DNA from 4 places in the Rahnella sp. PAMC25617 genome. Region 2 is predicted to be linked to each of the others. Evidence: predicted binding sites of a transcription regulator. Region 2 holds the regulator's gene; each other region holds the start of a gene.
What was found. The regulator PhoB, encoded in region 2, activates phosphate uptake and scavenging genes when phosphate is short. The targets are predictions, from matches to a motif close to CTGTCATAAAACTGNCNNAT.

Region 1: a site for PhoB is predicted at 6,547-6,566, ahead of pitA (inorganic phosphate transporter PitA). Genes of this name have one in related genera too.
Region 3: a site for PhoB is predicted at 3,856-3,875, ahead of pstS (phosphate ABC transporter substrate-binding protein PstS). Genes of this name have one in related genera too.
Region 4: a site for PhoB is predicted at 2,636-2,655, ahead of phnC (phosphonate ABC transporter ATP-binding protein). Genes of this name have one in related genera too.

What each region holds. Positions count from the first base shown of each region.
Region 1 is NZ_JBOCUM010000019.1:41,882-49,689, reverse strand. Features, by position in the region: gene ACM615_RS21755 (TolC family outer membrane protein) at 1-637, opposite strand, end outside; gene ACM615_RS21750 (hypothetical protein) at 1,711-2,295, shown strand; gene ACM615_RS21745 (helix-turn-helix transcriptional regulator) at 2,407-3,021, opposite strand; gene ACM615_RS21740 (hypothetical protein) at 3,700-3,966, opposite strand; gene ACM615_RS21735 (LysR family transcriptional regulator) at 4,111-4,995, shown strand; gene ACM615_RS21730 (NAD(P)/FAD-dependent oxidoreductase) at 5,114-6,316, opposite strand; gene pitA (inorganic phosphate transporter PitA) at 6,638-7,808, shown strand, end outside.
Region 2 is NZ_JBOCUM010000006.1:881,647-889,454, reverse strand. Features, by position in the region: gene ACM615_RS10190 (ABC transporter substrate-binding protein) at 1-924, opposite strand, end outside; gene sbcC (exonuclease subunit SbcC) at 1,161-4,409, opposite strand; gene sbcD (exonuclease subunit SbcD) at 4,406-5,644, opposite strand; gene phoB (phosphate response regulator transcription factor PhoB) at 5,882-6,571, shown strand; gene phoR (phosphate regulon sensor histidine kinase PhoR) at 6,594-7,808, shown strand, end outside.
Region 3 is NZ_JBOCUM010000001.1:148,858-156,665, reverse strand. Features, by position in the region: gene glmU (bifunctional UDP-N-acetylglucosamine diphosphorylase/glucosamine-1-phosphate N-acetyltransferase GlmU) at 1-657, shown strand, start outside; gene glmS (glutamine--fructose-6-phosphate transaminase (isomerizing)) at 885-2,714, shown strand; gene rluF (23S rRNA pseudouridine(2604) synthase RluF) at 2,880-3,764, shown strand; gene pstS (phosphate ABC transporter substrate-binding protein PstS) at 3,981-5,021, shown strand; gene pstC (phosphate ABC transporter permease PstC) at 5,213-6,169, shown strand; gene pstA (phosphate ABC transporter permease PstA) at 6,171-7,058, shown strand; gene pstB (phosphate ABC transporter ATP-binding protein PstB) at 7,158-7,808, shown strand, end outside.
Region 4 is NZ_JBOCUM010000006.1:519,227-527,034, reverse strand. Features, by position in the region: gene ACM615_RS08480 (Yip1 family protein) at 68-658, shown strand; gene dld (D-lactate dehydrogenase) at 798-2,489, opposite strand; gene phnC (phosphonate ABC transporter ATP-binding protein) at 2,696-3,532, shown strand; gene phnD (phosphonate ABC transporter substrate-binding protein) at 3,601-4,533, shown strand; gene phnE (phosphonate ABC transporter, permease protein PhnE) at 4,694-5,557, shown strand; gene phnE (phosphonate ABC transporter, permease protein PhnE) at 5,557-6,480, shown strand; gene ACM615_RS08450 (cupin domain-containing protein) at 6,566-7,687, opposite strand.

The DNA.
Region 1 (7,808 bases), on a different contig from region 2:
AACGCATCCCTGAAATACGTGATTGCGCCTGCAATACATCGGAACGGGTACTGAGTCCCGCGTCTGCACGTAATGAAGACATTCTTCTGACGTCTTCCAGAGCACGAATATTTTCCTCAACCGTGCGGGTGAGGTCCTGATATTTTAATACGTCCAGATACGCGGTCGCGGTTTGTTCGGCCACGTCAGACATTGTCGCCAGTAATTTATAGCGATAGCTTTCCTGCGTTGATTTCTGCTGGCTGACATTGGCATTTGTTTTGCCAAAATCATAAACCAGCTGAGAAAGTGTCAGACCATAGGCAGCTGCATTATTCAGGCTGTTAGAAAAATCCTGCTGGGTTGAGTTGCCGGTATTCGCCGTCAGACCCACCTGCGGATACCACGCACTTTGCGCTTCCCGGATCTGCGCCTGGCCGATACCCAGCTGATAGGCTTGCTGCGTAACAGAAGGACTGCGAGAAAATGCCTGCAAGATAGTTGATTTCAGATCAACAGAATCGAGCCCTCTCATCGCAGGTGCGTTAGCCCACGCGTTGACATTTTCTGAAACATTTGCAAAGACCACGCCAGGGAATGTCAGTAACACCCCCAAAATGCTTAACGGTATGGCAATAATCTTAGACCACTTTTTCATCTGACACTCCTGTCATTATCCTTAGGGAGAACGTCCTCGTACAGCCATTGCACAGTCCTCCAGCCCCCTGTTTCCTGTGATTCCGGTCTCATTATTACAATCTTCGCGCTGCAGAAAAAGTGGTCAAAAATTACGTAAGTAAGCAGAAATACATTCACGAAGGTGGAAAAATCCTAATGCTTACATTCATTAGGTGAATGTGATTAATGTTATAAATCAGTATGTTGTTTTTAATAAAAAAGGGAAAAATCTGATCGCCTGAAAGGCGGATTTACAGTGAAAACTGGCATCATTTTGATTGATAGCTTTACAAAACTCAGTCATATCTTAGGATAATTTGCAAAATCCTTACAAATAAATCCCTGTTATTTCCCCTTTAACAGGCATTCATGACCGTGATCCGATGGAAAAGGAGAGAATAAAAACAAATTTTCACCCACAGATTAAAAGCAACATTTTGTTAACAATGATTTAAATACAATGTAAAAACATCTTATCATCGCCCGCAATAATGATTAATCATCATCTGACAATCCTCCTTAAGTATTAGCCACCGGGTTATCGCCATTGCGAGATAAAATGGACAACCTTCGCAGAGATTTCATCCGATATTCTTTCGAAAGTTTCATGAAACGAAAATTCATGGCCTTATCTGAAGGGCATTTTTTTTGATGAGGTGATCTTCAAAACAACGATTTTAACGTCTGTTAAATCAGTTAAATTAGTAGTGAGGCGGGTCGCAGCAGTTTTCTTTTCTGGTGTCTAAGAGTGTCAGTTTTTGTACATTAACTTAAGAATGTTTAAGTATTAAACGAAGAAATTAAAAATATTCCTAGACACGTAATTTATTTTGTCAGCAATAGAAAAAATACCATCTATTATCAGTCAGTTGCACTATGGGTTTCACAAAGTTTATTTACATGATAATAAGATGATCATATTTGGTTACGTTGACGATTGCATTCTTACCCGATAGTATACCGGAAAGCTTATTTGGTAATAATAACGGAGATGTATTATCAGGTATACGCAATGATCTCTACGGAAGCCGATGCATTTAAAGGAATGGATTAATGATGCGCATTGCACTTATTGACTCATGCACATTGACATATGTAGGGTTAAAAAACCTCTTTTCTTTAATCCGCACAACTTCAGGTATTACGTTCAATCATATCAGTGCGGAAGATGCGCTGGATAAACATGCTGAAAACTTCGACGTTTATATCCTGGAACCAGGTGAGATCAGCTTCGAGTTTAATATTGATAAATTCATCTATAATTTAAAATCTAAAACACAGCAGGAAAGCAAAGTCATCATCTTCAGTGATAACATCATTGTTAACAGTAAGTTAGCTGACTTTTGCGTATGTAAAGAGAACTCATTCTCGAAAGTATACTTCTTCTTTGACAGCTTATTGAAAGGGAAATACGACTCAATCAAACCCTTTCTTGAGGACTATTTGCTCAGTAAAAACGAAGCCATTCTGCTCCGCTGCCTGTCAAAGAACCAGCGAATGAAAAGTATTGAGAAAATCACGACAATTCCAATTTCTAACCTTTATTACTACAAATACAGCGCGATGAGAAAGCTCGGTCTTAAAAGTACCAAAGAGCTGTTTCGCTACCTTAATCGTGTGCTCAATCATTCCGTGTGACACCCGGATTTCAGTATTTCATCTATAAAAAAAGCTATCGTTTATCGATAGCTTTTTTGCCTTATAAAGACGACTTTTCGAAGTATCCGGGTAAGAAAATCTGCGCCCTGATCACTGCATCAGATACTTGTACAAATCTATCGAATTTTTAAGCCCCAATTTTTTCATGGCATTTCGCTTGTGGGTACTGATCGTCTTACTGCTCTTCCCCATTTTTTGCGCCACACCCGAATTGGTCTTCATGCTTTTAATCTCACATAACACTTCGCGTTCCATTGACGTCAGACACATTCTCGCCGGATGAAATACTTCATTTTTCTTTCTGTTTAAATAGGGGCTGATTGTCATCTGATAATTAAGGTCAACAACACCGGTAATGAGCATCTTTCTCAGCACCGTCAACTCTTCCTGTTCAGAGATGAGCATATCAATGTTCTCTTCAACCAGGCGTGTCAGTCTGTCGTATTGTTCAATTTTAGTGATTACAATGACGCGCGGCGGCTTGTATAAAAAATCCATTCTCCGGATGAACTTAATCACAGAGTTGAAGTTTTCTACGTTATTATTTATCTCAATAATAATGCAGTCTACGCTCATGCCAATTCCAGATTCGTAGAACTCATTCAATGAAGAAAACAAGTTAACTTTTGAATTGACATGATTAAGGATCGACGAGAGCGTCAGCATCTCATAATAGCCAGAGTGGATAACAACTGTTTGTTTCATTTATCATTCCATTGGTAGTACTTTCCGTTTTAATTCTTTTCTGAGGAAAAATCCTAATCCTCCTGAACACGGGCTAATCTTAGTGAGGCTGTTTTGACATGTCGATAGCGAGGCGGTCGGGCGGGCGGACTTAGGAATTTTCTAAACTTATTAGATAAATCTGTAAAAAACCAAACAACTAAAAATTAAACACCATCATTTAACATTTTATTAGCATAAAACCCCAACCAGAAGTGATAAGTAGTCGCATTCTCTGTTTATATTTGCTTTCAACTCTTTTTCCAGTCTGATTGACATGGATTACATCGCTATTATTTTGATGGAGAAAATGGCAAATAATCACCAACACTCAATGATCACTAAACAAATGGCTCTTTTTATTCATTCTGGTTAGGAATTTTCTAGTTTTTTGAGTAAAAAAAATCAGAAGGCAGGATTGATTAATTTTGAGCACAAAATAACAAATTTAATATCTCATCCAGGCGGTTCTGCCGTGCAAGTGATGGGAGTTCTGATGTCGCAGGGTCTGAGGCGGGGTGTCTCACTGATCAGACAGAATGCAAAGGGCGCAGTAAAGTGCCCTTTGCATTCGAATACATTCAGCAAATCAATTATAAGAACTACTTTTATACGCTTTGGATATTTTGGTTATCCTTTTGAAATAATTTTGTTCCACTTTTAATGAGTAAATTCTTTCCCTTCCAGTAATTCTTGCATTAGCCTTAACTCGTCCTTGTAGATATACCGCAACTGATTTCCATCAGAATAAATATCCTGAGCTCCCATGAAAACCAGACATGGGAATGACTCTGGCGCAGATTCAGAAAGGGCGATGTCCAATTCTTCATCCGTGAGAATCGAGGAATTCATAGGGTTATGATTAATATTCAAATAATCTTCTACGAACCATTTTTCAAATGTCGGTTTATCAGTCAGGACTTTCATTACACCTTCTTTTCAATAGCATGGTAACGGGTGTTATTAGGCATTCCTCTGGGATAAGACACAATAGAGGTTTTTCGAAGTCGTGCTTTGAATTTTTTATATCACCTGAACTAAGTATTTGATCAAAAGAAGAATAACTGAAAAATGAACAATAAATTTGACTATAATCTCATCAAAACGCTGGTGCTGGTGTATGAAACCCGAAGCATGAGTAAATCTGCGCAAGCATTAGGAATATCATCGCCCACGCTGACCTATGCATTAAATAAACTCAGGGATTATTACGATGATCCCTTATTCATCAAATCTGTTAAAGGACTAAGAGCCACGCCGCTGGCTAACCAGCTTTATCCCTCCTTTAAAAATATTGATGAAGAAATATCCCATTCTTTGATGGTAAGTACTGATGATCCACCTGAAATTTCTAACGTTATTATCAGAACCAATACAATGATTGAATATTATTTGATTGATAAGTTATTAAAAAATAGTAAATTTCCCAAGGAGTTAAATTTTACCTTTAATAACCGTATCATGCTGGAAGACCAGCGTAGTACCGCACTGGTATCAAGAGAAGTCGATATCGATATCGGCTCAGCCATCAGGCATAACCACTCGTTCATTTCAACAAAGATTGCTCAGTCACGGATAGTGGGTTTGTGCCGGAAAGGACATCCGAGGATAAAAAACCAATTGAGCGACAAGCAGTGGATGGCAGAAGAGCATATCGTTCTCAGCTCCGCCGAAACCAGCGCTTACCTTCCTGAAAAGCTGTACGGGCTGTCTCATCAGAGGAATATCCGTTACAGGTCTAACTCACTGATTAATATGATTTACTGCATTGAAAAAAGTGATGCTGTGATGTTCTTTCCGGCATTTCTGTTAAAGCATATCCCCGTGCATTTAGGCGTGCGCAGTGTGGAAATCCCCTGGATGGAAGAAGACACTCTGGATATTTATGCTTATATCCACAGTAAGGCGAAAAATGACGAGAGACTGGAATGGATTATCCAGTTACTGAAGGAGTAGAGAATAAATGATGGGGCATTATTCTGCGAAATTACAGTTACCCGTTTTTCTACAACCAGAATGGTGACATATACCTCGCCACCGGACATGTAACCATCTGGCAATTAATAAAAAAAACTTATTTACTGTGCTGCGCCACCAAATCTTGCGCACACGCCCACGCCGAACTCCAGGCCCACTGGAAGTTATACCCGCCCAGCCAGCCGGTCACATCCACCACTTCGCCGATGAAATACAAACCGGGGACTTTCGCCGCCGCCATCGTTTTAGAAGACAACTCTTTGGTATCGACACCGCCGAGTGTCACTTCTGCCGTGCGGTAACCTTCGGTGCCATTCGGCTGCACCTGCCAGTTTTGCAGTTGTTCCACCAGTGCGGCCTGTTGCGGCACGTTCAGCTGTTTGAGCGTCACATCCGGAAGCTGTCCCAGCGTTTGCAAGCATTCCACCAGACGCTTCGGCAGTTGCATCGCCAGCGTATTCTTCAGGCTCTGATTAGGATGTTCCTGACGCTGCGTATTCAGAAACGCCGCCAGATCGACATCAGGAAGTAAGTTAACACTTACAAACTCACCAGGCTGCCAGTAGCTTGAAAGCTGTAAAACAGCCGGACCGGAAAGGCCACGGTGAGTAAACAGAATGCTTTCGCGGAATACGGTACCATCTTCGGCGGTCAGCACCGCAGGAACGGAAACGCCGGAAAGCGTCTGTAAATGTTCGAGAAGCGGCTTATGCAGGGTAAACGGCACCAGACCGGCGCGGGTCGGCAACACTTTCAGGCCAAACTGTTCCGCCAGACGGTAACCGAACGGAGAAGCGCCGAGTCCCGGCATGGAAAGTCCGCCGCTGGCAACAACAAGTGAGTGAGTACTCACAGTTGAGCCGTTCACGTTGATAATAAAGCCTTCTTCCGTTTTCTGAACGTCGGTGATTTCACTTCTCAGACGCACATCAACGTTACCCGCTTCGCACTCTTTATCAAGCATCGCCACAATCTGCTGCGCGGAGTCATCACAGAAAAGCTGGCCGAGGGTTTTCTCATGCCAGGCGATATTGTAACGGTTGACCATATCGATGAAATCCCACTGGGTGTAACGCGCCAGTGCGGACTTACAGAAATGCGGATTTTCAGAAAGATAAGCCGCCGGCTCGGCGTAAAGGTTCGTGAAGTTGCAGCGTCCGCCACCCGACATCAGGATTTTACGTCCGGTTTTTTTGCCATTATCCAGCAGCAGAACCCGGCAGCCACCCTGTCCGGCCTGTGCCGCACAGAACATACCTGCAGCACCTGCACCAATGACGACCACATCAACCTGTTCCACTTTCGGCCTCTCTTTATGAATATTCGACTACGTTTTAGATAGGGTTTCCCCCTTCTGAGCGGGCGTGCTGCCCACTGAGTGGCGCGAATTGTAAGGGACAGACGCGTCTTAAACCAGTCAGACAGCTTGCTTTCTGAACGTCGTAAGTAAATGTTTCAGCTGGCAAAGGAGGAATAAGATTTTGATAAATAAAAATTTAATTGAAACCGACGCGATTATTGAACTGTTTTTAGTCAAAAAAATGTCATATTTTCCTTTTCCCCTCACCCTGTTCTCGCAGATAATGCGCGGCGTTCATGACCACTAACTGGCGTAACAATTATGCTGCATCTATTTGCCGGGTTGGATATTCATACCGGTTCGTTGTTGATTCTCGCGTTACTGTTTGTTCTGTTCTACGAAGCGATTAACGGCTTCCATGATACGGCCAACGCAGTAGCAACCGTCATCTATACCCGGGCAATGCGTTCGCAATTAGCGGTCGTGATGGCAGGGGTATTTAACTTCTTTGGCGTTCTGCTGGGTGGTTTGAGCGTGGCCTATGCCATCGTCCATCTACTCCCAACCGATCTGCTGCTCAATGTAGGTTCCGCACATGGTCTTGCCATGGTGTTCTCTATGTTACTGGCGGCGATCATCTGGAACCTCGGCACCTGGTATTTTGGTTTGCCGGCGTCCAGTTCCCATACCCTTATCGGCGCCATCATTGGCGTAGGGCTGACCAATGCATTAATGACTCACACGTCCGTGGTCGATGCATTAAACATCCCTAAAATGATTGGTATTTTTGCTTCGCTGATTATCTCTCCGCTGGTCGGGATGATTATCGCCGGTACCATGATTTTCCTGCTCCGCCGTTACTGGAGTGGCAATAAGAAACATGCCCGTATCCACCTGACACCGGCAGAACGTGAGAAGAAAGACGGCAAGAAAAAGCCGCCATTCTGGACACGTACCGGTCTGATTCTGTCGGCTATCGGCGTGAGTTTCTCTCACGGCGCTAACGATGGTCAGAAGGGTATCGGTCTGATCATGCTGGTGCTGATTGGCGTGGCGCCAGCAGGTTTTGTGGTGAATATGAACGCGACCGGTTACGACATTACCCGTACCCGCGACGCCGTGACTCACCTCGGCCAGTATTATCAGCAACATGTTGATGCCGTGCCGCACGTGGTTGCACAGACGCCAATGGTGCCTGCACCGGACGTCAATATCGCACCGACCGATGAGCCTAAAGTGTTCCATTGCGACAGCAGCCACGCACTTGACGCTATCGGCCGCGCGCAAACACTGCTGACCAATCTTCAGTCTTACAGCGACCTGGCACCGGAAGAACGCAGCCATATGCGCCGTCTGCTGATGTGTGTTTCTGATACTGCGGATAAAGTGGCCAAGCTGCCGGAAACCTCTCCTGCGGATAAACGCTTCCTCGGCGAGCTGAAAACAGACATTCTGCAAACCGTTGAATACGCACCAATCTGGATCATCATTG
Region 2 (7,808 bases):
CAGGTTGTCGCCTTTTAAATCGGGATACATCACAAAGCCCGGCAGCGGCACCTCTTTCACCAGCGCCGGTTCTATGCTGGTGTAACCGGCGACGTTTTCGCGAGCCTTGTCAGGATGCGCCGCAATGAATTCCACCGCTTTCTGATAAGCGGCAATAAACTTTTTGGTTTCTTCCGGTTTGCTGGCGATAAAACTGGAGTTCAGCGCCGCGGCGCCGCCGAACCAGGGCGCGTCTGCATTGCCGAGCACGTATTTAGAAATGACGCCGGTTTCCAGCGTGCGGGAAAGGTTTTTCATGCGCCCGACGGTGCCGGTGGGTTCGAGTGTATACACGCCGTCAATTTGTCCGGCGGCCAGCGCAGGTGCGTGCTGCCCGACCGGCAGTTCGATCACTGAAGGATTAGTGAAACCATTTTTCTCCAGAATGATCTTCGCCATCGTCACGTTCTGGATCCCCGGCCCGCAGGCGATCTTCTTACCTTTCAGATCGCTGATCGCTTTCGCAGTGCTGTTCAGCGGCACCAGAAATTCATCCAGAACCAGCTGATGATTGGACGGATTCGAGCAGATGATTTTGAACAAATCCGGTGAGGTGATAGCCCCCAGACCCAGCGCGCCTGTGGCCGTGCCGTTAGCGCACCCGTGGATCCTGCCGGTAATCATCCCCTCGACAATTTGCTGTGCGCTGGCGAATTTAACGCCTTTTACATTCAGTCCGGCTTCTTTAAAAAAGCCCTGTTCCAGCGCCACATATAACGGTAAACCGCCGACAATCGGCCAGTAACCAATGCGGATTTCATCGTCATCAGCTGCAAAGACCGAGGTCGGGATCATACCGCCAAGCGTGGAGACGCCGCCGGTGATGGCGAGCCATTTCATCAGCTGGCGGCGTTTTTTATCGACTTCAGGTTTGATGTTATTCATGGGCGGTTCCCTTAACGGTTATGCAGGCGCTGCAACTTGTACTGCAACTTGTATACATAACGTTAAGCACAGGGCGTGCCAGTTTGTCGGCAGGAGGGAATAAGCGGGAATTCAGCGGGTTGGGAACAATGAGCGCACTGCGCTGGTGCGAATTTTGCGCAGTTGCTCACAATCAGGATCCATTGCGGAGCAGATGGCTAGCAATTTACCCGCCAGTTGCTCCGCAGGATAATCTGTCAGACTTTAAACTCACTGCTCAGGCGGCTGACGCCCAGACCGTTCACCTTAGTCACTTTGATTTGCACCGGAATACGGTCTTTCATCGCTTCCACATGGCTGATCACGCCGATGGTTTTACCCGAGGCATTCAGGCTGTCGAGCGCGTCCAGGGCGGTGTCCAGCGTATCGGCGTCGAGTGTGCCAAAACCTTCGTCGAGAAACAGCGAGTCGATGCGGGTTTTATCACTGACCAGATCAGACAGCGCCAGCGCCAGTGCCAGACTGACCAGGAAGCTTTCACCGCCGGATAAGGTGCGGGTATCGCGCACGGCGTCCGCCTGCCAGGTATCGACCACCTGTAATTCCAGCGCATCGCTGGTTTTGCGCTGCAACAAATACCGCCCGTGCAGTTTTTCGAGCTGAAGGTTCGCCAGATACACCAGATGGTCGAGCGTCAGTCCCTGCGCGAATTTACGGAATTTTGCGCCGTCGCTGGAGCCAATCATCTGATTCAGATAACCCCAGTCATCGCAGGTCAGTTGCGCCTGGGCAATCTGAGCAATCAGCGCCTGTTGTCCGCTGTGGCGTAATGTGTCACTTTCCAGCTGGTTTTTCACTTCGCCCAGACGTTGCTGTAAAGCTTTCAGCTGTTGCGTCAGTTCTGCCAGCTGCGCTGTCAGAACGTCAAGATCGCTTTCTGTTTCACTCAGATGAGCCGGGCGGGCAAGACGATGTTTTTCGAGCTGCTGACCGGCATCCGCCAGTAACGCCTGCGCCTGCGCCAGTTGTTGTTGCAGATTTTCTTTGCGTTGCTGAAGCTGCTGACGGAGTGCGTCATCCAGCAGCGCCAGTTTCACCGCGGCTTCATTGGCAAATCCGCTGGCACTCAGCGCCTGTTGCCACGCCTGCTCCGCCTGCGTCAGTTGTTCTGTTGCCTGCAACTGTTGCTGTTGCGTGCTCGCCAGTTGCCCGGCCAGCTGATCGCGCTGTTCCTGCGCTTTTTGCAATGCGGTTTGCGCGTCACTGACCGCTTTTTCTGCCGCCTGTTGTTGCTGATGTAAGTGCTCGCGAACCTGCGCCACCTGGCGGTTGCCGAACAGTTCAAGGCGTTGAGCAGTCAGTTCTGAAAGGTTTTTTTCGCCTTCTGCAAACAACTTTTGCAGCCGTTCGACGTCTTGCTGAGATTTCGCCTGCGTCTCTTCCAGCCGGGTAACGCGTTCGGTCAGCAATGCGCTTTGCTGCTGCACTTTCTGCTGCGCGTTCAGTGCGTCATTCAGGGCATCTTTCGCCTGTTGCAGCGCCCGGGCCAGCTGTTCGTGCTGGCTAATCAGCGCCTGCGATTGTTGTTCTTCTTCATCGCGGGCAGTCAGCCATTGAGTGATGTCGGCGGTATCATGTAGCGTAAACGTCAGGTTCAGCGGTGCGCTGAGCTGTTGCCAGTTTGCGGTATGCGCATTCAGTTGCTGCTGGTCTTGCTCCAGCTGGATTTGCAGCCGCGTTTGCTGTTCTTTCAGACTTTTAATTTTTGTTGCCAGTTCGATACCGCTGGCTTTTACCGCATCGAACTCCAGTTGCATTTTCTCGAGGCGCTGCGCCGTTTCAGAAGGTTTGACCTCCTGATAATGTTCAATCGCCGGATGCGATGTGGAACCGCACAGCGGGCAGGCTTTGCCGCTTTGCAGATTCGCACGTTCGGCTTCGAGGCTGACGATCAGCATTTCCTGTTTATGCAGTGCCTTAACGTCGTTGAGATGCTCCAGCTGTTTCTGACATTGCAGGCGGATGGTGCCCAGACGCTGTTCTTCTTCAGCCAGTTGCGTCTGATACTGAACGAAATCTTTTTGCTGTTGCTGCACGCGCTGATTCAGCTGCGGGAAAATTTGCGCGAGTGAAAACAGCTGTTGCCGCACCGGACGCAGCTGCGTGAGTTCGGATTGTCGTTTCTGCAATGCTGCCAGCGGGTGCTGTTTTTCCAGCTCAGTCAGACGCTGTTGCGCAGTGTTGAGTGCGCCGGTCAGCGCGGTCTGGCGGGTCGTATGCTGGCGGCTTTCTTCGTCCAGCTTCTGTCGTTCGGCGGTCATTTGCACCAGCGTCGCGTTATGCTCACTGACAAGTTTCTGCACATCAGTGACAGACTGCTGTGTTTCAGTCAGTGATTTACGCAAACGGGTGATTTCGCCATCCAGCGGCAGGATTTTTTCTTCGATCAGCGTTTGGGTCTGACGCTGTTCTTCCGCCTGTTTCTGACGTGCCGTTTGCGACTGCTCCACAGCCAGATTCAGCGGCGTCATTTGCGCGATTTGCTGTTCCTGCTGCTGCGTCAGGTGCGCCAGTTGCTGCTGAAGACGTTGCGATTCATCCTGACAACGCTGGCGATCGTTGAGCAACGGACGCAGTTTTTCTGCCGGTTCGCTGCGCGCCAGTTGCTGTAACTGCGGCGCGGCGGCCAGATTTTCCTGCTCGGCGGCGGTCAGTTGTTGCTGAGATTGCTGCTGTTTTTGCTGCACCTGCTGCCACTGTTGCAGCCAGTTCAGATCCTGCTGGCGCTGTTGCGCCTGCTGACTGAGCGTGATTTCCTGCGCGTTCAGTTCAGCAAGTTGTGCTTCAAGCGTCTGGCGCTGTTCTTCGCTGAGCAGTTCGATCCCGGCCATGCGCTGGTGCAGACCATCAAGCGTTATCCGCGCTTCTTTATGTTGCTCAAATACTCGCTCAGACAGCAGCCCGTAAATTTCGGTGCCGGTCAGTTCCTCCAGCAGTTCGGCGCGGTCATTGGCATCGGCATTCAGGAATGCGGCAAATTGCCCCTGAGACAGCATCATGGATTTGGTGAAGCGACCGAAATCCAGCCCGGTCAGTGTGGCGATGGCATCGAGTTTATCGCGCACTTTATCGGCCAGAATTTTGCCGTCGGCCAGCAATGCCAGCTCTACTTTCGGTGCCTGCAGATTGCCGTCCGGCGAGTTTTTGGCGCGGCGCTGACTCCAGAACGCGCGATAACCGACGCCTTTGACTTCAAACTCCACTTCGGCCAGCGATTCGGCGGTGTGGCGCGTCATCAGCTCGTTCTGGCTTGGCGTGATGTTCAGCCGTGGCGTCTGATGATACAGCGCCAGACAGATGGCATCGAGCAGGGTGGTTTTCCCCGCGCCGGTCGGACCGGTGATGGCGAACAATCCGTTGCTGGCAAAAGGCTCAGCGGTGAAATCAATTTTCCATTCGCCTTCCAGCGAGTTCAGGTTTTTTAAACGCAGGCTGAGAATTTTCATTGTGCGCTGTCCTCCGCATTCTGACCGCTGGTGACCTGTTCAACAACCTGCGCAAACAGCGTGCGCATCCGCGCCTGACGCGGTTCGTCAGGATCCGGTTCCAGTGCCAGCCGTCTTTCAAAGACGTCACTGACGCTCAGTTCGCTGAGTGTCTCTTTTTCCTGTTGCTCAATGCGGTTGATACGCTGTTCTTTACTGCGGCGTAAAAGCACCACTTCTACTGGCAAATCTGCCGTCAGCGCCTGAATGCGGCGCTGAATATCACTGAGATAATCCTGCGTGGCGACTTCAATATCCAGCCACACCGGTTTGGCCGGATCGCCGCCTTCGAACTGCGCCAGTTGTTTTTCGATTTCTGCCAGCGAGCCTTTGATTATCTGCATGGGCTGGAAAACGGGAATTTCCAGCGTGTCGATGGCGTTGAGCGTCGCGCCCTCAAAGTCCAGTAAGTACACACTTTTGGCTTTACTCAGTTCATCAAAACTCAGCGCAATCGGCGAACCGCTGTAACGGATATGTTCGGTTTTGGCGACGCACTGTGCGCGGTGAATATGGCCAAGTGCCACGTAGTCGACCGGCGGAAACGCCTGCGCCGGGAAGGCATCGAGCGTGCCTATATAAATGTCGCGCACGGAATCGGAGGTGCTGACGCCAACCGTGGTCAGATGGCCGGTGGCAATGATCGGTAGCGAAACGCCGAGTTCGTCCCGTTTGGTCTGCGCGGCCTGCCACAATGCGTCATAATGCGCGGCGATGGCTTCCTGTAATGCCAGCTGTTTGTCGCTGCCGGATTGTCCCGCCTGACTGGCGAGCAAATCACGCGGACGTAAAAAGGGTATAGCGCAAAGTACCGCGCCAGGTTTTCCGTCACGCTGGTTGAGCACCAGAATCTGTTCTGAGAGGTTTTCGCCGACGGTCGCAATCACCCGCGTATTCAGGCAGGAAAGCAGCTCACGTGATTCATTAAGCGTGGCGACAGAATCGTGATTCCCGGCCAGTACAATCAGCTGACAGCCGGTTTGTTGCAGTTCGACGACGAAACGGTTGTAAAGCTCTCGGGCATAGCTGGGCGGCGAACCGGTATCGAATATATCGCCTGCCACAATCACGGCATCTACCTGATGTTGCTGCACCTGACCGGTCAGCCAGCGCAAAAATGCCTGATGTTCGGCGGCGCGGCTTTTGGTGAAAAAGTACTGGCCGAGGTGCCAGTCTGACGTGTGGATCAGGCGCATGAGACTCCCGTATGGATCTGGATGACGACAATGGGGCAAAGTATAAACGTCGGCGGGGGACGCTGTCCCCGATAAATCAGACCAATTTCAGCGAGATGGCAGCTGAATAGAAGAAATGTCTCTGTCATATTTGACTGTAATGAACCATCATTTCTATTCATAAATCTGTCACAAAACTGACGCATAATGGCGCCCGCAATCAAATAAAAGATCGCTAACCTATTGGCAGGACCTACGATGGCAAGACGTATACTGGTGGTTGAAGACGAAGCTCCAATCCGTGAAATGGTGTGTTTTGTACTGGAACAGAATGGCTATCAGGCAGTAGAAGCTGAAGATTTTGATTCAGCCGTTGGCCAGCTGGTAGAACCTTACCCTGAACTTATCCTGCTCGACTGGATGTTACCCGGCGGTTCCGGTATTCAGTTTATCAAACATCTCAAACGTGAAGCGCTGACCCGCGAAATTCCGGTGATGATGCTGACCGCCCGCGGTGAAGAAGAAGACAGGGTGCGCGGCCTGGAAGTCGGTGCCGATGATTACATCACCAAACCGTTTTCTCCAAAAGAACTGGTTGCCCGCATTAAAGCCGTGATGCGACGCATCTCGCCAATGGCGGTGGAAGAAGTGATCGACATGCAGGGTTTAAGCCTGGATCCGTCGTCTCACCGTGTGATGGCCAACGAGCAGGCGCTCGATATGGGGCCGACCGAATTTAAATTATTGCACTTCTTTATGACCCACTCCGAACGTGTTTACAGCCGCGAACAGTTGCTCAATAACGTCTGGGGCACTAACGTTTATGTGGAAGATCGCACGGTAGACGTGCATATTCGTCGTTTACGTAAAGCGCTGGAAACCAGTGGACATGACAGAATGATCCAGACTGTTCGTGGAACCGGATACCGTTTTTCAACGCGTTATTGAGTCCCCACAGCGGAGAATCTGTGTGCTAGAACGTTTGTCATGGAAACGATTGGCCGGTGAATTCTTTCTCTTTTGCCTGCCCGCGTTAATCCTCGGTATCTTCGTCGGCCATTTCGGCTGGCTCCTCTTTGCGTCGCTGCTGGCGGCGCTGGGCTGGAATTATTACAACCAGCTCAAACTCTCTCACTGGCTGTGGCTTGACCGCAGCATAACCCCGCCGAATGGCCGCTGGAGCTGGGAGCCTTTGTTTTACGGGCTAAACCAGATGCAGATGCGTAACCGCCGTCGCCGTCGCGAATTAGGTCAGCTCATTAAACGTTTCCGCAGTGGTGCCGAATCATTACCCGATGCGGTGGTACTGACGACGGAAGAGGGCAATATTTTCTGGTGTAACGGGCTGGCGCAAGATTTGCTCGGTTTCCGCTGGCCGGAAGATAACGGACAACACATCTTTAACCTGCTGCGTTATCCCGAGTTTCGTACCTGGATCCAGACCCGTGATTTCAGCCGTGCCCTGAATCTGCAACTCAATAACGAGCATTACGTCGAGTTTCGCGTTATGCCTTATTCCGAAGGGCAATTGCTGATGGTGGCGCGTGATGTTACGCAGATGCGTCAGCTCGAAGGTGCGCGTCGTAACTTCTTCGCTAACGTCAGTCATGAACTGAGAACCCCGCTGACTGTATTGCAGGGATATCTGGAAATGATGGAAGACGCCAAGCTGGAAGAGCCGTTTCGTACCAAAGCGCTGGACACCATGCAGGAGCAGACGCGGCGCATGGACGGGCTGGTCAAGCAGCTGCTGACATTGTCGAAAATCGAAGCGTCAGCAAATATCGATATGCACGAGAAAGTCGATATTCCGGTAATGCTCGGCATGCTGGAGCGCGAAGTGCAATCTTTAAGCGGTGGCCGTCACGAAGTGGTGTTCCGTGTAAACGAGAAACTGAAGGTCTTTGGCAATGAAGATCAGTTACGCAGCGCGGTGTCGAATCTGGTGTACAACGCCGTCAACCACACCCCGGCGGGGACGCGGATAGAAGTCAGCTGGCAACAAACGCCGCATGGCGCACAGTTCCAGATCAGTGATAACGGGCCGGGTATTGCGCCGCAACACCTGCCGCGCCTGACTGAACGTTTCTACCGTGTCGATAAAGCGCGTTCGCGCCAGACGGGCGGCAGCGGTCTGGGGCTGGCCATCGTCAAACACGCCCTGAGTCATCACAACGCAAAACTT
Region 3 (7,808 bases), on a different contig from region 2:
TATCAGAGCGAACAGGCTGAGCGTCTTTTACTGGAGGGCGTGATGCTGATGGATCCGGCGCGATTTGACCTGCGCGGTGAGCTGGCGCACGGCATTGATGTGGTGATCGACACTAACGTAATTATTGAAGGTCACGTAAAACTGGGCGATCGCGTCAAAATTGGTGCGGGTTGCGTGCTGAAGAACTGCGTAATTGGCGATGACTGTGAAGTCAGCCCGTACAGCGTGTTCGAAGATGCGTTGCTGGAAAGCGGTTGTACTGTCGGACCGTTTGCCCGTCTGCGCCCCGGCGCTGAACTGGCTGAAGGCTCGCATGTAGGTAATTTCGTCGAAATTAAAAAGGCGCGCCTGGGTAAAGGCTCGAAAGCCGGTCATCTTTCCTATCTTGGCGATGCCGAGATTGGCGATAACGTGAATATCGGTGCGGGCACCATCACCTGTAACTACGACGGCGTGAACAAGCATAAAACTGTCATTGGTAATGATGTCTTTGTCGGGTCTGACACACAACTGGTCGCGCCCGTCACGGTCGGTAATAACGTGACTATTGCTGCGGGTACGACGGTGACGCGCGATGTGCCGGATAACGGTCTGCTGCTCAGCCGCGTGCCGCAGGTGCACAAGCCTGACTGGCAGAAACCGGTGAAGAAAAAATAAGCTATTCTGAGGCTTAAGCATTCAGGCGCAGTTTTCTGCGCCTGATGTTTGTTTATCACGTTGTGTTTTGGTCTGCATTTTGTCGTCGAAATTCAGTCCAAAACATAATAATCCCCAACTCTCTACAAGGCTCGGGGAACCGCAAGTACACCGGAAAACGGGGCTTGTGGATAAATCAGGTCAGGCATCAAAAAGGTCCCGAAAGACCTTCTATAGGAATAAAACTGATGTGTGGAATTGTAGGCGCTGTGGCGCAACGCGATATTGCTGAAATTTTGTTGGAAGGTTTACGCCGTCTCGAATACCGCGGTTATGACTCAGCCGGTCTGGCTGTGATTGATGCTGACGGGAAAATGGGACGTCTGCGTCGTCTGGGCAAAGTCCAGATGCTGGCCGATGCTTTGGATGAACATCCGCTGCACGGCGGTACCGGTATTGCTCACACCCGCTGGGCAACACATGGCGAGCCTTCTGAAGCCAATGCCCACCCGCATGTGTCTGATTACATTGCGGTAGTGCATAACGGTATTATCGAAAACCACGAACCTCTTCGTGAATTACTGATTGAACGCGGTTACCGTTTTGATTCTGAAACGGATACCGAAGTGATCGCGCATCTGGTGCATTGGGAACAACTTCAGGGCGGCACGCTGCTGGAAGTCGTTCAGCGTGTTATCCCGCAACTGCGTGGTGCGTACGGTACGGTAGTGATGGACCGCCGCGACCCGTCTGTTCTGGTCGCTGCCCGTTCCGGTAGCCCGCTGGTGATTGGCCGTGGCGTGGGTGAAAACTTCATCGCTTCCGACCAGCTGGCGCTGTTACCTGTTACCCGCCGCTTCCTGTTCCTGGAAGAAGGTGATGTTGCTGAGGTTAAGCGCCGTTCTGTCAGCGTTTATGATAAAAATGGTCATGCCGTTGAGCGTGAAGAGATCGAATCCAAAGTACAGTACGACGCCGGTGACAAAGGCGTTTACCGTCACTACATGCAAAAAGAGATTTACGAACAGCCGCTGGCCATTAAAAACACCCTCGAAGGGCGTTTTAATCACGGCGAAGTCAATCTGAGCGAACTGGGCGAAAAAGCTGACGAAATTCTGTCCCGTGTTCAGCACGTGCAGATCATCGCCTGCGGGACGTCTTACAACTCCGGCATGGTGGCTCGTTACTGGTTCGAATCTCTGGCCGGTATGCCATGTGATGTCGAAATCGCGTCAGAATTCCGCTATCGCAAATCCGCTGTTCGTCCGGGCAGCCTTATCATCACGCTTTCTCAGTCTGGTGAAACGGCTGATACGCTGGCAGCGCTGCGTCTGTCCAAAGAGCTGGGTTATCTCGGTTCTCTGGCGGTCTGTAACGTGGCCGGTTCTTCTCTGGTGCGTGAATCCGATCTGGCGCTGATGACCAAAGCCGGTACCGAAATTGGCGTGGCCTCTACTAAAGCGTTCACTACGCAGCTGACCGTTCTGCTGATGCTGGTGGCACGCATGGGCCGTCTGAAAGGGATGAGCCCGCAAGTTGAGCATGACATTGTTCACGCGCTTCAGGCGTTGCCTGCGCGTATCGAACAAATGCTGTCGCTGGATAAAACCATCGAATCTCTGGCTGAAGGTTTCTCTGACAAGCATCACGCCCTGTTCCTCGGTCGCGGCGATCAGTATCCGATCGCGATGGAAGGTGCGCTGAAGCTGAAAGAGATTTCGTATATTCACGCAGAAGCTTATGCGGCGGGCGAGCTGAAACATGGCCCGCTGGCGCTGATTGACGCGGATATGCCGGTGATCGTCGTTGCACCTAATAACGAATTGCTGGAAAAACTGAAATCGAATATCGAAGAAGTGCGCGCCCGTGGCGGGCTGCTGTATGTCTTCGCCGATCAGGACGCCGGTTTCACCGACAGCGAAGGGATGAAGATTATCCAGCTGCCACACGTTGAAGAAATCGTCGCACCGATTTTCTACACCGTGCCGTTACAGTTGCTGTCCTACTACGTTGCGCTGATTAAAGGCACCGACGTTGACCAGCCACGTAACCTGGCGAAGTCTGTGACCGTCGAATAAAACCGACCGGTTCAGTCGCTGATTCTCTGAGCGCCTTTCGGGGCGCTTTTTTATTGTTTCCGGTTTTTCTCTTTCTCAGTAAACGGTCACGATTTTCTTCTCTCAGACTTCGTAACCCGCGCCGGATAAGGTATAGTTCGCGTTTTTCTGAAGGTGCTTTGCTCAATGCAGACCGACTCCATTCGTCTTAACAAATACATCAGCGAGAGCGGAATTTGCTCGCGCCGCGATGCCGATCGTTACATCGAACAGGGAAATGTTTTTATTAACGGCAGGCGTGCCGCGGTAGGGGCTCAGGTATTTGCCGGCGATGTGGTGAAAGTGAATGGTCAGGTTATCGAGCCGCGTGATGAAGAAGATCTGGTACTGATCGCGCTGAACAAACCTGTCGGCATCATCACCACGATGGAAGAAGGTGAGCGGGACAACATCCGTGATTTCGTTAACCACAGCAAACGCGTCTTCCCGATTGGCCGTCTGGATAAAGATTCGCAGGGCCTGATTCTGCTGACCAATCATGGCGATCTGGTCAACAAAATCCTGCGCGCCGGTAACGACCACGAAAAAGAATACATCGTCACCGTCAACAAGCCGATCACAGACGAGTTTATTGCCGGTATGGGCGCGGGCGTACCGATGCTCGGTACCGTGACGAAAAAGTGCAAAGTGAAGAAAGAAGCGCCGATGGTGTTTCGTATTACGCTGGTGCAGGGGCTTAACCGCCAGATCCGCCGTATGACCAAGCACTTTGGTTTTGAAGTCACTAAGCTCGAACGCGTGCGCATCATGAACATCAATCTGAAAGGATTGCCGCTGGGCGAATGGCGCGACCTGACCGATGATGAACTCATTGAGTTATTTAAACTGATTGAAAATTCGTCGTCTGAAGATAAACCGGCGAAAAAAGCGCAGGCAAAAACTGCTCAGGCTAAGAAACCCACTGCTGCAAAACCGGCTGTCACAAAACCGAAAAATACCGAAAAACCGGAGGGTAATTCAGGCTCCCGTAAGCGTTTTGCCCAGCCCGGGCGTAAGAAGAAAGGGCGATAATTTGCCCGCTTTTTGTCATCTGCCGGTGTCACAACCGGCATTTCCCGCTTAAAATCCCCGCATTTTGCCCGTATAGTTCGAATTGTGACCAGTGTCATAAAACTGTCACATAACGTACATTTTACTGTCACTAAACTGTCCTATTTTCCTCCTGTGCCAAACACTTTAATTAACGTCGACATCAGTCGGGAAGTTTAAAACCACCAGGAGTGGAACATGAAATTGATGCGTAACACCGTCGCCGGTCTTGTAGCAGCGACTTTCTCCCTCACAGCAATGTCTGCTTTCGCTGCCACTAACCTGACTGGCGCTGGCGGCACCTTCCCAGCTCCTGTTTACGCTAAGTGGGCTGACGCATATCAGAAAGAAACCGGTACTCAGGTTAACTATCAGGGCATCGGTTCTTCCGGCGGCGTGAAACAAATCATCGCTAAGACCGTAGACTTCGGCGCATCTGATGCCCCGATGAAAGACGAAGATCTGGCCAAAAACGGCCTGTTCCAGTTCCCTACCGTGATCGGTGGCGTGGTACTGGCTGTTAACATCCCGGGGATCAAATCCGGTCAGCTGACGCTGGACGGCGCAACGCTGGGTGATATCTACCTCGGCAAAATCAAAAAGTGGAACGACGCTGCGATCACCAAGCTGAACCCGGGCGTGAAACTGCCAGACACCAACATCGCGGTCGTTCGCCGTGCTGACGGTTCCGGTACCTCTTATGTCTTCACCAGTTACCTGGCGAAAGTAAACAGCGAGTGGAAAGACAAAATCGGTTCTGGTTCTACTGTGAACTGGCCTACGGGTCTCGGCGGTAAAGGTAACGACGGCGTTGCAGCCTTTGTTCAGCGTCTGCCTGGTTCAATCGGTTATGTAGAATATGCTTACGCCAAGCAAAACAACCTGGCTTACACCAAGCTGGTTGATGCTGACGGTAAAGCGATCAGCCCGACTGAAGAATCCTTCAGCGCAGCGGCTAAAGGCGCTGACTGGAGCAAAACCTTCGCTCAGGACCTGACTAATCAGAAAGGTGACAATGCGTGGCCAATCAGCTCCACCACCTTCATTCTGATTTACAAAGATCAGCAAGACGCAGCGAAAGGCACTGAAGTGCTGAAGTTCTTCGACTGGGCTTACAAAAACGGCAACAAGCTGACGACCGATCTGGATTACGCAGCCCTGCCTGAATCAGTGGTTGAGCAGATCCGTGCAGCATGGAAAACCAACGTTAAAGACAGCAGCGGCAAAGCACTGTACTAGGAATACCTGTCATACCTGAAGCTGCACCGGCGTTAGCTGCGCTCGTTCACCCGAATCACTTACCTGAGTAAGCTCACCGGGATTCACTTGCAGCTGGCTTGGTGCAACTCCAATTATTTTGGGTATAGTAACTCTGCTTCATTCCCTCTCCGGCCGGGGAGGGAATTAAATTTGAATTAAAAGAGAGTGGTATGGCTGAATACAAGCCGGCTATCAAGGCACCCAGCAAAAACGGTGACATCATCTTCGGCGCTCTGGTCAAACTGGCTGCGCTGATTGTGCTATTCATGCTGGGCGGCATTATCGTCTCGCTGTTTATTGCTTCCCTGCCGAGCATCGAAAAGTTTGGTTTATCCTTCCTGTGGACGAAAACCTGGGATGCTCCGAACGAACAATTCGGCGCACTGGTGCCGATTTACGGCACGGTCGTGACCTCCATTATTGCCTTGCTGATTGCAGTTCCTGTCAGCTTTGGTATCGCATTATTCCTCACTGAGCTGGCGCCGAACTGGATGAAACGCCCGCTGGGTATTGCTATCGAACTGCTGGCGGCGATCCCCAGCATTGTTTATGGCATGTGGGGTTTGTTTGTCTTTGCACCGCTGTTTGCGCAGTACTTCCAGACGCCGGTGGGTGATGTACTTTCCGGTATCCCGATTGTTGGCGCACTGTTCGCCGGTCCGGGTTTTGGTATCGGTATTCTGGCGGCGGGCGTCATTCTCGCCATTATGATCATCCCGTACATTGCCTCCGTCATGCGTGACGTGTTCGAGCAAACGCCGGTGATGATGAAAGAATCTGCTTACGGCATTGGTTGCACCACGTGGGAAGTGATCTGGCGCATCGTGCTGCCGTTCACCAAAAACGGGGTAATCGGTGGCGTGATGTTAGGTCTGGGACGCGCACTGGGCGAAACCATGGCAGTGACCTTTATTATCGGTAACACCTACCAGCTCGACAGCGCCTCACTTTATGCGCCGGGCAACAGTATAACCTCCGCACTGGCAAACGAATTTGCCGAAGCGGAAGCCGGTCTGCACACTGCCGCGCTGATGGAACTGGGGCTGATCTTGTTTGTTATCACCTTTATTGTCCTGGCGCTGTCGAAAGTGATGATCCTGCGTCTGGCTAAGAAAGAGGGCCGTTAAGATGACGACACTCGACATGCAAAGTAACGCAGCATTACTGGAATCACGCCGTAAACGTCAGGCATGGCGCCGTCAGAAAAACCGTATCGCGCTGATGGTCTCGATGATGACCATGGCGTTTGGTCTGTTCTGGCTGGTCTGGATCCTGTTTACCACCATCGTCAAAGGTGTGGACGGGATGTCGCTGGCGCTGTTCACGCAAAACACGCCGCCACCGAACACGGCGGGCGGCGGTCTGGCGAATGCCATTGCGGGCAGCGGATTACTGATTTTATGGGCGACGGTCATCGGTACGCCTCTGGGCGTGATGGCGGGGATTTATCTGGCCGAATATGGTCGCAAATCCTGGCTCGCTGAATTTATTCGCTTCATCAACGACATTTTGCTTTCTGCGCCATCCATCGTTGTCGGCCTGTTTGTGTACACCATTATGGTGGCAAAAATGGGTCACTTCTCTGGCTGGGCAGGCGTTCTGGCGCTGGCGTTGTTACAAATCCCGATTGTTATCCGTACCACGGAAAACATGCTGAAACTGGTGCCCGACAGCCTGCGTGAAGCGGCTTACGCGCTGGGTACGCCGAAATGGAAAATGATTTCGGCCATCACGCTGAAAGCGTCTGTTTCCGGCATTATCACCGGTATTTTGCTGGCGATTGCCCGTATTGCCGGTGAAACCGCGCCGCTGCTGTTCACGTCACTCTCCAACCAGTTCTGGAGCACTGACATGATGCAGCCGATTGCCAACCTGCCGGTGACTATCTTTAAGTTTGCGATGAGCCCGTTTGGCGAGTGGCAACAACTGGCCTGGGCGGGCGTGCTGCTGATTACGGTGTGCGTGCTGCTGCTGAACATTCTGGCGCGTGTGATTTTCGCGCCGAAAAAGCAATAAGTTCATTCATTATCGATGGCAGACGAAAACGGCTGCCGTCACTGTTTACCCGGCGTCGCCACGCGGCGCGCGAATAAGAGAGATGTCTTAATGAGTCGAATGACTGACGCATCCAACAGCAAGATTCAGGTTCGCGATCTGAACTTTTATTACGGCAAATTCCACGCGCTGAAAAATATTTCCCTGGATATCGCTAAGAACGAAGTCACGGCATTCATCGGTCCGTCAGGTTGTGGTAAATCCACGCTGCTGCGTACGTTCAACAAAATGTACCAGTTATATCCGGAACAGCACGCAGAAGGTGAAATCCTGCTCGACGGCGAAAACATTCTGGTGGATAAGCAGGACATCGCGCTGCTGCGCGCCAAAGTCGGTATGGTCTTCCAGAAACCGACGCCATTCCCGATGTCTATTTATGACAACATCGCGTTTGGTGTGCGTCTGTTTGAAAAGCTTTCCCGTACCGATATGGATGAGCGCGTGCAATGGGCACTGACCAAGGCCGCGCTGTGGAACGAATCCAAAGATAAGCTGCACCAGAGCGGTTACAGCCTGTCCGGTGGTCAGCAACAGCGTCTGTGTATCGCGCGCGGTATTGCGATCCGCCCAGACGTTCTGCTGCTCGACGAACCTTGTTCTGCGCTGGATCCGATTTCTACCGGTCGTATCGAAGAACTGATCACCGAGCTAAAATCTGATTACACCGTGGTGATCGTGACCCACAACATGCAGCAGGCTGCGCGTTGTTCA
Region 4 (7,808 bases), 360 kb from region 2:
GACGGGCATTTCCGAAGGTCTATCACTGCACGCCGCTGGCGGCTTTCGGCGTACAAGGGGGTGTTTCATGGCAAATCATGTCTGGGGACTGTTATCCCATCCTGGTCCCGAACTGCAGCAAATCCAGCGTGAGCGGGAAACCGTTTCACATGTGTATTCCCACCATGTTCTTTTGATGGCGTTGATCCCGGTTGTCTGTTCGTTTATCGGTACAACACAGTTGGGCTGGAATTTCGGTGACGGTCAGACGCTGATGGTTTCCATGTTCACCGCGTCGTATATCGCCGTTATCTTCTATGTTCTGATGCTCGCCGCTGTCGCACTCATGGGGCGCATAATCTACTGGATGGCACGTCGTTATGACAGCCGCCCGACACTCAACAGCTGTATCGTGTTTGCCGGTTATGTTGCCACGCCGATGTTCCTGAGTGGTCTTGTTGCGCTTTATCCGATGGTCTGGTTATGCCTGTTCGTCGGCATCATCGGGCTGTGTTATAGCGGATATCTGTTGTATCTCGGCATTCCTAACTTCCTGAATATCGACCGTCGCGAAGGGTTCCTGTTCTCCAGTTCAACGCTGGCAATGGGCGTTCTGGTATTAGAGTTACTTCTGGCTCTGACGGTGATTATGTGGGGTTACGGAACACAGTTATTTTAACGTAATGGCTATCTTACTTGCCATTTTGCCCCCGGGCAGTGCTCGGCTTCCTCACGTACTTTATGTACGCTGCGGAGCCTCCGCGCTGTCCGGGAACAAACTGCCTGCGCCGACTACGCCATTTGCCTTTTGAAGGACATTATTCCTGCCAGTTTTTCATCTTACTGGTTTTTCCGATCCCCGGATTGAAGCTGTTGGTCGGGTCTGCTTGCCGGTAGAACTCTTTCAGATGCGGTTTTGCCAGATACAGATGCCCGACGTTATGCTCTGCCGGATATTCCGCGCCTTTGGCGTCGAGCAATTCAAGCATCCGGTGTTTCAGTGCCTTGCTGTTCGCGCCTTTTTTGACGATGTAATCCTGATGGAAAACGTGGCACATGAAATGGCCGTAATACAGTTTTGCCACCAGCTGATTGTCGATATCTTCCGGCAATGTTTCGAACCAGTCGCGGTCATTACGGCGCAGTGCAATATCCAGCGCCAGAATATCCTCCACTTCTTTTTCATGTACCGCGTGATAACGCACCGCAGCACCTGCAGCGGCGAAACGGTGGAGGAAAGCTTTTTTGCCTTCGTCAGCCGAGCAAATAAAGAAATCACCCTGACCATCACTGAAGAAACGCGTCAGAAATGTACGTGCCTCATCAATTCCAGGGCCGGACATTTTTAGCAGTAAGTGATGTTCAAACCGGTCACGGTACTGCTTCATGCGAGGTGGAAGGTGATTCGGCAGGGCTTTGCTCAGGCATTGCATTACGCGGTCGCTGAAGTTTTTCGGCAGGAAAGGGACTTTACTGGCATGCGCATCGAATTTCCCTTTCGCGGTAAACATGTCCGGCATTTTGTCGGTGCCAAGCTTATCGATCATCATGAACGTGTCTTTGCCGTAGACTTCGGTGATATCGAAAATATCGCGATGCATGTATTCACCGGCCACCGGCAGGTTCGCAAAATCACGCAGGATCTGACGACGTAATTCGGTCAGCACTGCCGTGTCATTGGTGCCGATATAAAATACCTGCTGTTGCGTTTCAGCCGGGAAAGTATCCAGACGTACGGCGAACACGGCCAGTTTTCCTGCACAACCTGAGGCTTCAAACAGCCGCCGTTCATCGGCGTTAAAACGTGAAGGCGTATCAGCGTCCACTTCACGCACCCGCGCAGCATAATCATGGTCAGATGCCAGACGCTGATCGTGCAGTATGTCACTTTCCAGATAATCAGCTTTTTCCAGACGCGTCAGTATTTCTTCCGGCGTTTCGCCAAGATTAATACCCAAATGGTTAATCAGGCGTAATTCACCCTGTGCGTCGATCTGCGCATAAAGCGCCATTTCGGTATAGGCCGGACCGCGTTTCACCAGCGATCCACCTGAGTTGTTGCAAATCCCACCGACCACCGATGCACCGATGCACGACGAGCCAATTACCGAATGCGGTTCACGGTTATAAGGTTTGAGGATTTTTTCCAGCTTATAAAGGGTGCTGCCGGGGAAGCCGATTACCTGATGGCCACCGTCGAGCAACTGAATTTGATCAAGTTTGAGAGTACTGAAAATGACGATATCGCGGTCATAATCATCACCGCTGGGCGTTGAGCCTTCGGTCAGCCCGGTATTAGCGGCCTGCATAATGACAATCTTATCGGCGGCGATACAGGCTTTAAGCAACTGCCATTGTTGCAGCAGCGTTTGCGGAAATACCACGGCCAGCGCTTTGCCGCCACCTGAACGAAATCCTTTGCGGTAGCGCTCAGTGTTGCTGTCTCCGGTCAGAACATGACGGCTGCCAGCAATCTCTTTGAGCGTGGCGATGAGTGACTGATTATCCATTTCATCTTCCTTTTTAAATGCGTTGCCATCTAATCATAGACTTAAATGATACTTATTAAGTTAAACCCCATTCGGGATATCCGTTAGGTAATTTCACTTAATCTGTTGCATTTTTGTCATGTGCTGTCCATTAAATCGTCATTGATGTGTCATATAACTCGCGCTTAATGAACGCCAGATTATGAAAGCAACCGAGAGACAGCATCATGGCGCAAGCTCAACTTAAGCTGGCACAGGCTGAATACCCTCAGGCCGGGCCACAGCATTTAAACAAAGTTCTGGACGTGAAAGGCCTGGTGAAATCTTATAAATCAGGTCAGCGCGTCCTGAATGACATCAATTTTGATCTGCACGCGGGTGAGTTCGTGGCGGTGATTGGCCGGTCCGGCGCAGGTAAATCCACTCTGTTACACGTACTCAACGGTACCATTCCGCTTACCGATGGTAGCGTAGTGTGTCATTACGAAAATGGTGAACAACAGCAACTGGCCGGGCTGACCGGTAAAGCGTTGCGTCGCTGGCGCTCGGGTTGCGGGATGATTTTCCAGGATTTTTGTCTGGTTCCTCGCCTGGATGTGCTGACTAACGTGTTGCTGGGCCGTCTGAGCCATACCTCAACATTCAAATCTTTCTTTAACCAGTTTGACGACGAAGACCGTGCCCGCGCGATTTCTCTGCTCGAGTGGCTGCATATGTTGCCGCATGCGTTGCAGCGCGCTGAAAATCTCTCCGGTGGTCAGATGCAACGTGTGGCGATTTGCCGTGCCCTGATGCAGAACCCGAAAATTCTGCTGGCCGATGAGCCTGTTGCGTCGCTGGATCCGAAAAATACGCTGCGCATCATGAATGCGCTGAAAAAAGTCAGTGAAGAAAATATTGCCGTCATGGTCAACCTGCACTCGGTCGACCTGGTGAAAGATTATTGCACCCGCGTTATCGGTATCGCCAAAGGGCAAATTATTTTCGACGGTCATCCCGATCAGTTAACTGACGGTATTTTGCAACAGTTATACGGTGAAGAACACGAAGCCATAAACAGTTAAACAACAACGTTATTTATTTTGCAGTACTTATTTCTACTTTCTCTCAATCTACACAAGGTCATCATTACATGAAGAAGTTATTACGTCTGGCAGTTTTCGTAGCAGGTTCTTTTACCGCGATGCACAGCATGGCAGAAGATGCGCCTAAAGAATTGAATTTGGGTATTCTGGGCGGCCAGAATGCGACTCAGCAAATCGGTGATAATCAGTGTGTAAAAGATTTCTTCGATAAAGAATTAAACGTGGATACCAAACTGCGTAATTCCTCTGATTACTCAGGTGTTATTCAGGGGTTATTAGGTAAGAAAGTAGATATGGTATTAAGCATGTCGCCATCGTCTTTCGCTTCAGTTTATATTAATAACCCGAAAGCCGTAGATCTGGTCGGTATTGTTATCGACGATACCGATAAATCCCGGGGTTATCACTCGGTGGTTGTGGTGAAAGCCGACAGCCCGTACCAGAAATTGTCTGACCTGAAAGGTAAATCATTCGGCTTCGCGGACCCGGATTCCACGTCCGGCTATCTGATCCCAAACCAGACTTTCAAGAAAGAATTTGGTGGCACGACAGACAACAAGTACAACAACTTCTTCTCCAGTGTCACCTTCTCCGGCGGCCATGAGCAGGATATTCTTGGCGTGCTGAACGGTCAGTTTGAAGGCGCAGTGACCTGGGCATCGATGATTGGCGACCGTGAAACCGGTTATACCTCCGGCGCATTCAACCGTATGATCCGCATGGACCATCCGGATCTGATGAAGAAAATTCGTATCATTTGGGAATCTCCGCTGATCCCTAACGGCCCGATCTTAGTGCGAAGCGATCTGCCACCGGCGTTCAAGGCTAAACTGGTTTCTGCCATCAAGAAACTGGATAAAGAAGACCACGCCTGCTTCGTGAAAGCCGTCGGCGGTAAACAACATATCGGCGAAACGTCCCTGGCTGAATATCAGCAGATTATTGATATGAAGCGTGAGCTGACTAAAGGCGGTCGCTAACCCGTAACTCCCTCCCCTGCGAAGGGGAGGGTTGGGGTGGGGTATTAATGGCAACTCAGGAAGCGAAAGCTTTTACCATTATTGTTTTTTTAATACCCCCTCCTGACCTCCCCCTTCGCAGGGGGAAGAATAATGATTATCGCAAATCGGAAATATTATTTTGAACAAAGACTTCAATCGTTATTACCAGCAGATCCGGGGAAAACAAAAGCGTGAGGCGCTGATCTGGTCAGGGCTGATGCTGTTGTTATATCTGTGGTCAGGCAATGTTTCCGAACTTAATTTAAAAACGATTATTGTCTCCGCGCCGAGCTTCTTTGATTATATTGGTCAGACGGTGCCGGTATTACACTGGTCATTGTTATTTTCTGACGGTCATACAGAAGGTTCACTGGCGTATTGGGGATATCGTCTTAATATTCAGTTGCCACTGATCTGGGAAACTATTCAGCTGGCGTTATCCTCGACGATATTATCGACCGCGCTGGCGGTTATTCTGGCGTTTCTCGCCGCGGGTAATACGGATTCGCCAAAATGGGTGAAATTCAGTATCCGCACTTTTGTGGCTTTCCTGCGTACCATGCCGGAGCTGGCGTGGGCGGTGATGTGCGTCATGGCCTTTGGCGTCGGCGCTATTCCGGGCTTTATCGCGCTGACTTTACACACCGTCGGCAGTCTGACCAAACTCTTCTACGAATCCATTGAAACCGCATCGGACAAACCGGTGCGCGGTCTGCGAGCCTGCGGAGCGGGACGCTTGCAGCGTATGCGCTTTGCTATGTGGCCGCAGGTTAAACCTATCTTTCTGTCGTACAGTTTTATGCGCCTCGAAATCAACTTCCGTCAGTCTACAATCCTCGGTTTAGTCGGGGCGGGGGGCATCGGGCAGGAACTGATGACGTCAATCAAACTGGACCGTTATGACCAGGTCAGTATGACCTTACTACTGATCATTCTGGTGGTGTCGGCGATGGATTTTCTATCCGGTAAATTGCGCAAACGCGTCGTGGAGGGCACTTTCTGATGTTAACTGATGCGCTTGAACCTCATGTTGTCAGCAGCCTGAAGCAGCAGCACGGACATTTGTTTGCCGCACAGCGCCGCTATCTGCGTTACCTCGCGATACTGGCTGTCGTCATTGCGTTGTACTACGTCTATTTCTTCAGTTATTTCGGTATTCCGTGGAGCGAAGTGGTGCGCGGCACCCGTGAAGTCGGACGATATTTCCTGCGCATGTTCGTCTGGCATAACGTTTCCGAATGGCCTTTTAAGTATTATTTCACGCAGATTGCGATCACGCTGGCGATCGTTTTTGCGGGCACAATCACTGCGTCTTTCCTTGCTCTGCCACTGTCCTTTCTGGCGGCGCGCAATGTAATGTCTACGCCGCTACTCAGACCGGTTTCCATGATTATTCGCCGACTTCTGGATGTGCTGCGCGGGTTGGATATGGCGATCTGGGGACTTATTTTTGTCCGAGCTGTCGGCATGGGGCCACTGGCCGGCGTGCTGGCGATTGTGATGCAGGATTTAGGCTTACTCGGCAAACTGTACGCCGAAGGACACGAAGCCGTGGAACGCTCGCCGAGCCGCGGTTTACGGGCATTGGGAGCTTCACCGTTGCAAACGCACCGTTTTGGCATTTTCACGCAATCTTTCCCGACATTCCTCGCGCTGTCGCTGTATCAGATTGAATCTAATACCCGTTCTGCCGCGGTTCTCGGTTTTGTCGGCGCGGGTGGGATCGGTCTGGTGTATGCGGAAAATATGCGTTTATGGAACTGGGATGTGGTGATGTTTATCACATTGATTCTGGTCGCCATTGTCATGACTATGGATAAGATCTCCGCCATGTTGCGCGCCAAATATATTCACGGTGAAGAGATTGATTTGTTTGAGCCGGAAGAGCGAAAAATGAAGCCGCCGGTGGAGCTTTACCGTCCTTAATTTATTATCCCGGCAAACAAAACGCATTAAAAAGGCGGCATCCGCAGGGAGGCCGCCTTTTGCTCTCTTATTTATTAGCGAAGGGTTACTCGTCGAAATACCAGTAACCCTGATTCACCAGATCCGTTAACAGGACAACAAATTCAGGATCCTGCAACGCATTGCCTAGCTCTTTCTGACTGATCAGAGTGAACCGGCACAGCGCATCGGCGGCTTCGTGCTGAGCAGTTTCCAGTGGTTCGCTGTTCACAAAGAAACGTTCACCGACATTCAGTACGCGCAGCCCGCTTAAACGGGTCAGGCTATCGCCCTGCATCAGCGCATCCACAATTTCCTGCGCTTCATAAGGCGGCTCCGCCGGGGCGATATCCAGCTCGTGGCGCGGCGTGGTGGCGAAACGACCAAACCACTGTTTGAAATCTTCCGGCTGACTGAGCATTTCAACCATCATCTGGCGCACACGTTCCAGCTCATACTCTTCCACTTTCCCGACGTGTTCACGCAGCGTCAAATCCGGATCGCTGTAATGATTGCCGCCCAGATCGTTTTCCAGCGCATAGTCAGCAAAGCTGCTGATGAAATCGCGCGAGTTAGGACCGCGGAAACCGACTGAATAGTTGAGAGCGGTTTCATGGGTGAAACCGTCATGCGGGAAGCCCGGCGGAATGTACAGAATATCGCCAGGTTCGAGATCTTCATCAATGATTGGCGTGAAGGGATCGACATGCAGTAACGCCGGATGCGGACAGAACTGACGCATCGGCAACGCATCGCCTACACGCCAGCGACGGCTGCCCATACCCTGAATGATAAAGACGTCGTACTGGTCGATATGCGGGCCGACACCGCCGCCGGGCACGGAATAGGAAATCATCAGGTCATCTAAACGCCAGTCCGGCAATACGCGGAAAGGTTTCACCAGTTCAGCGGCGGGCAGATGCCAGTGATTCACGGCCTGCGCCAGTAATGACCAGCCGGTTTCACCCAACCCGTCAAAATGTTCGAAAGGCCCGTTGCTTGCCTGCCATTCCCCATTTTTATGGCTCACCAGACGGCTGTCCACTTCCGGCTCCATCGCTAAACCGGCTAACTCATCAGGGGAAATCGGATCGACAAAATTAGAGAACGCTTTTTTAATAACAACAGGTCGTTTTTGCCAGTATTTTTCTAAAAATTCCGGCCAGTCCAGATTGAGTTCATAAGCCATGTGATTTACCAGTGGGAAGACAAACGAGCCTGATTATAGAGAGGCGGTGCTTGAGCGCGCTTTGTCGTGGGTCAAGGCTTGGTAAATGAGGGAGAAACGAGAAGTGCGGAGAGAGGAAAAT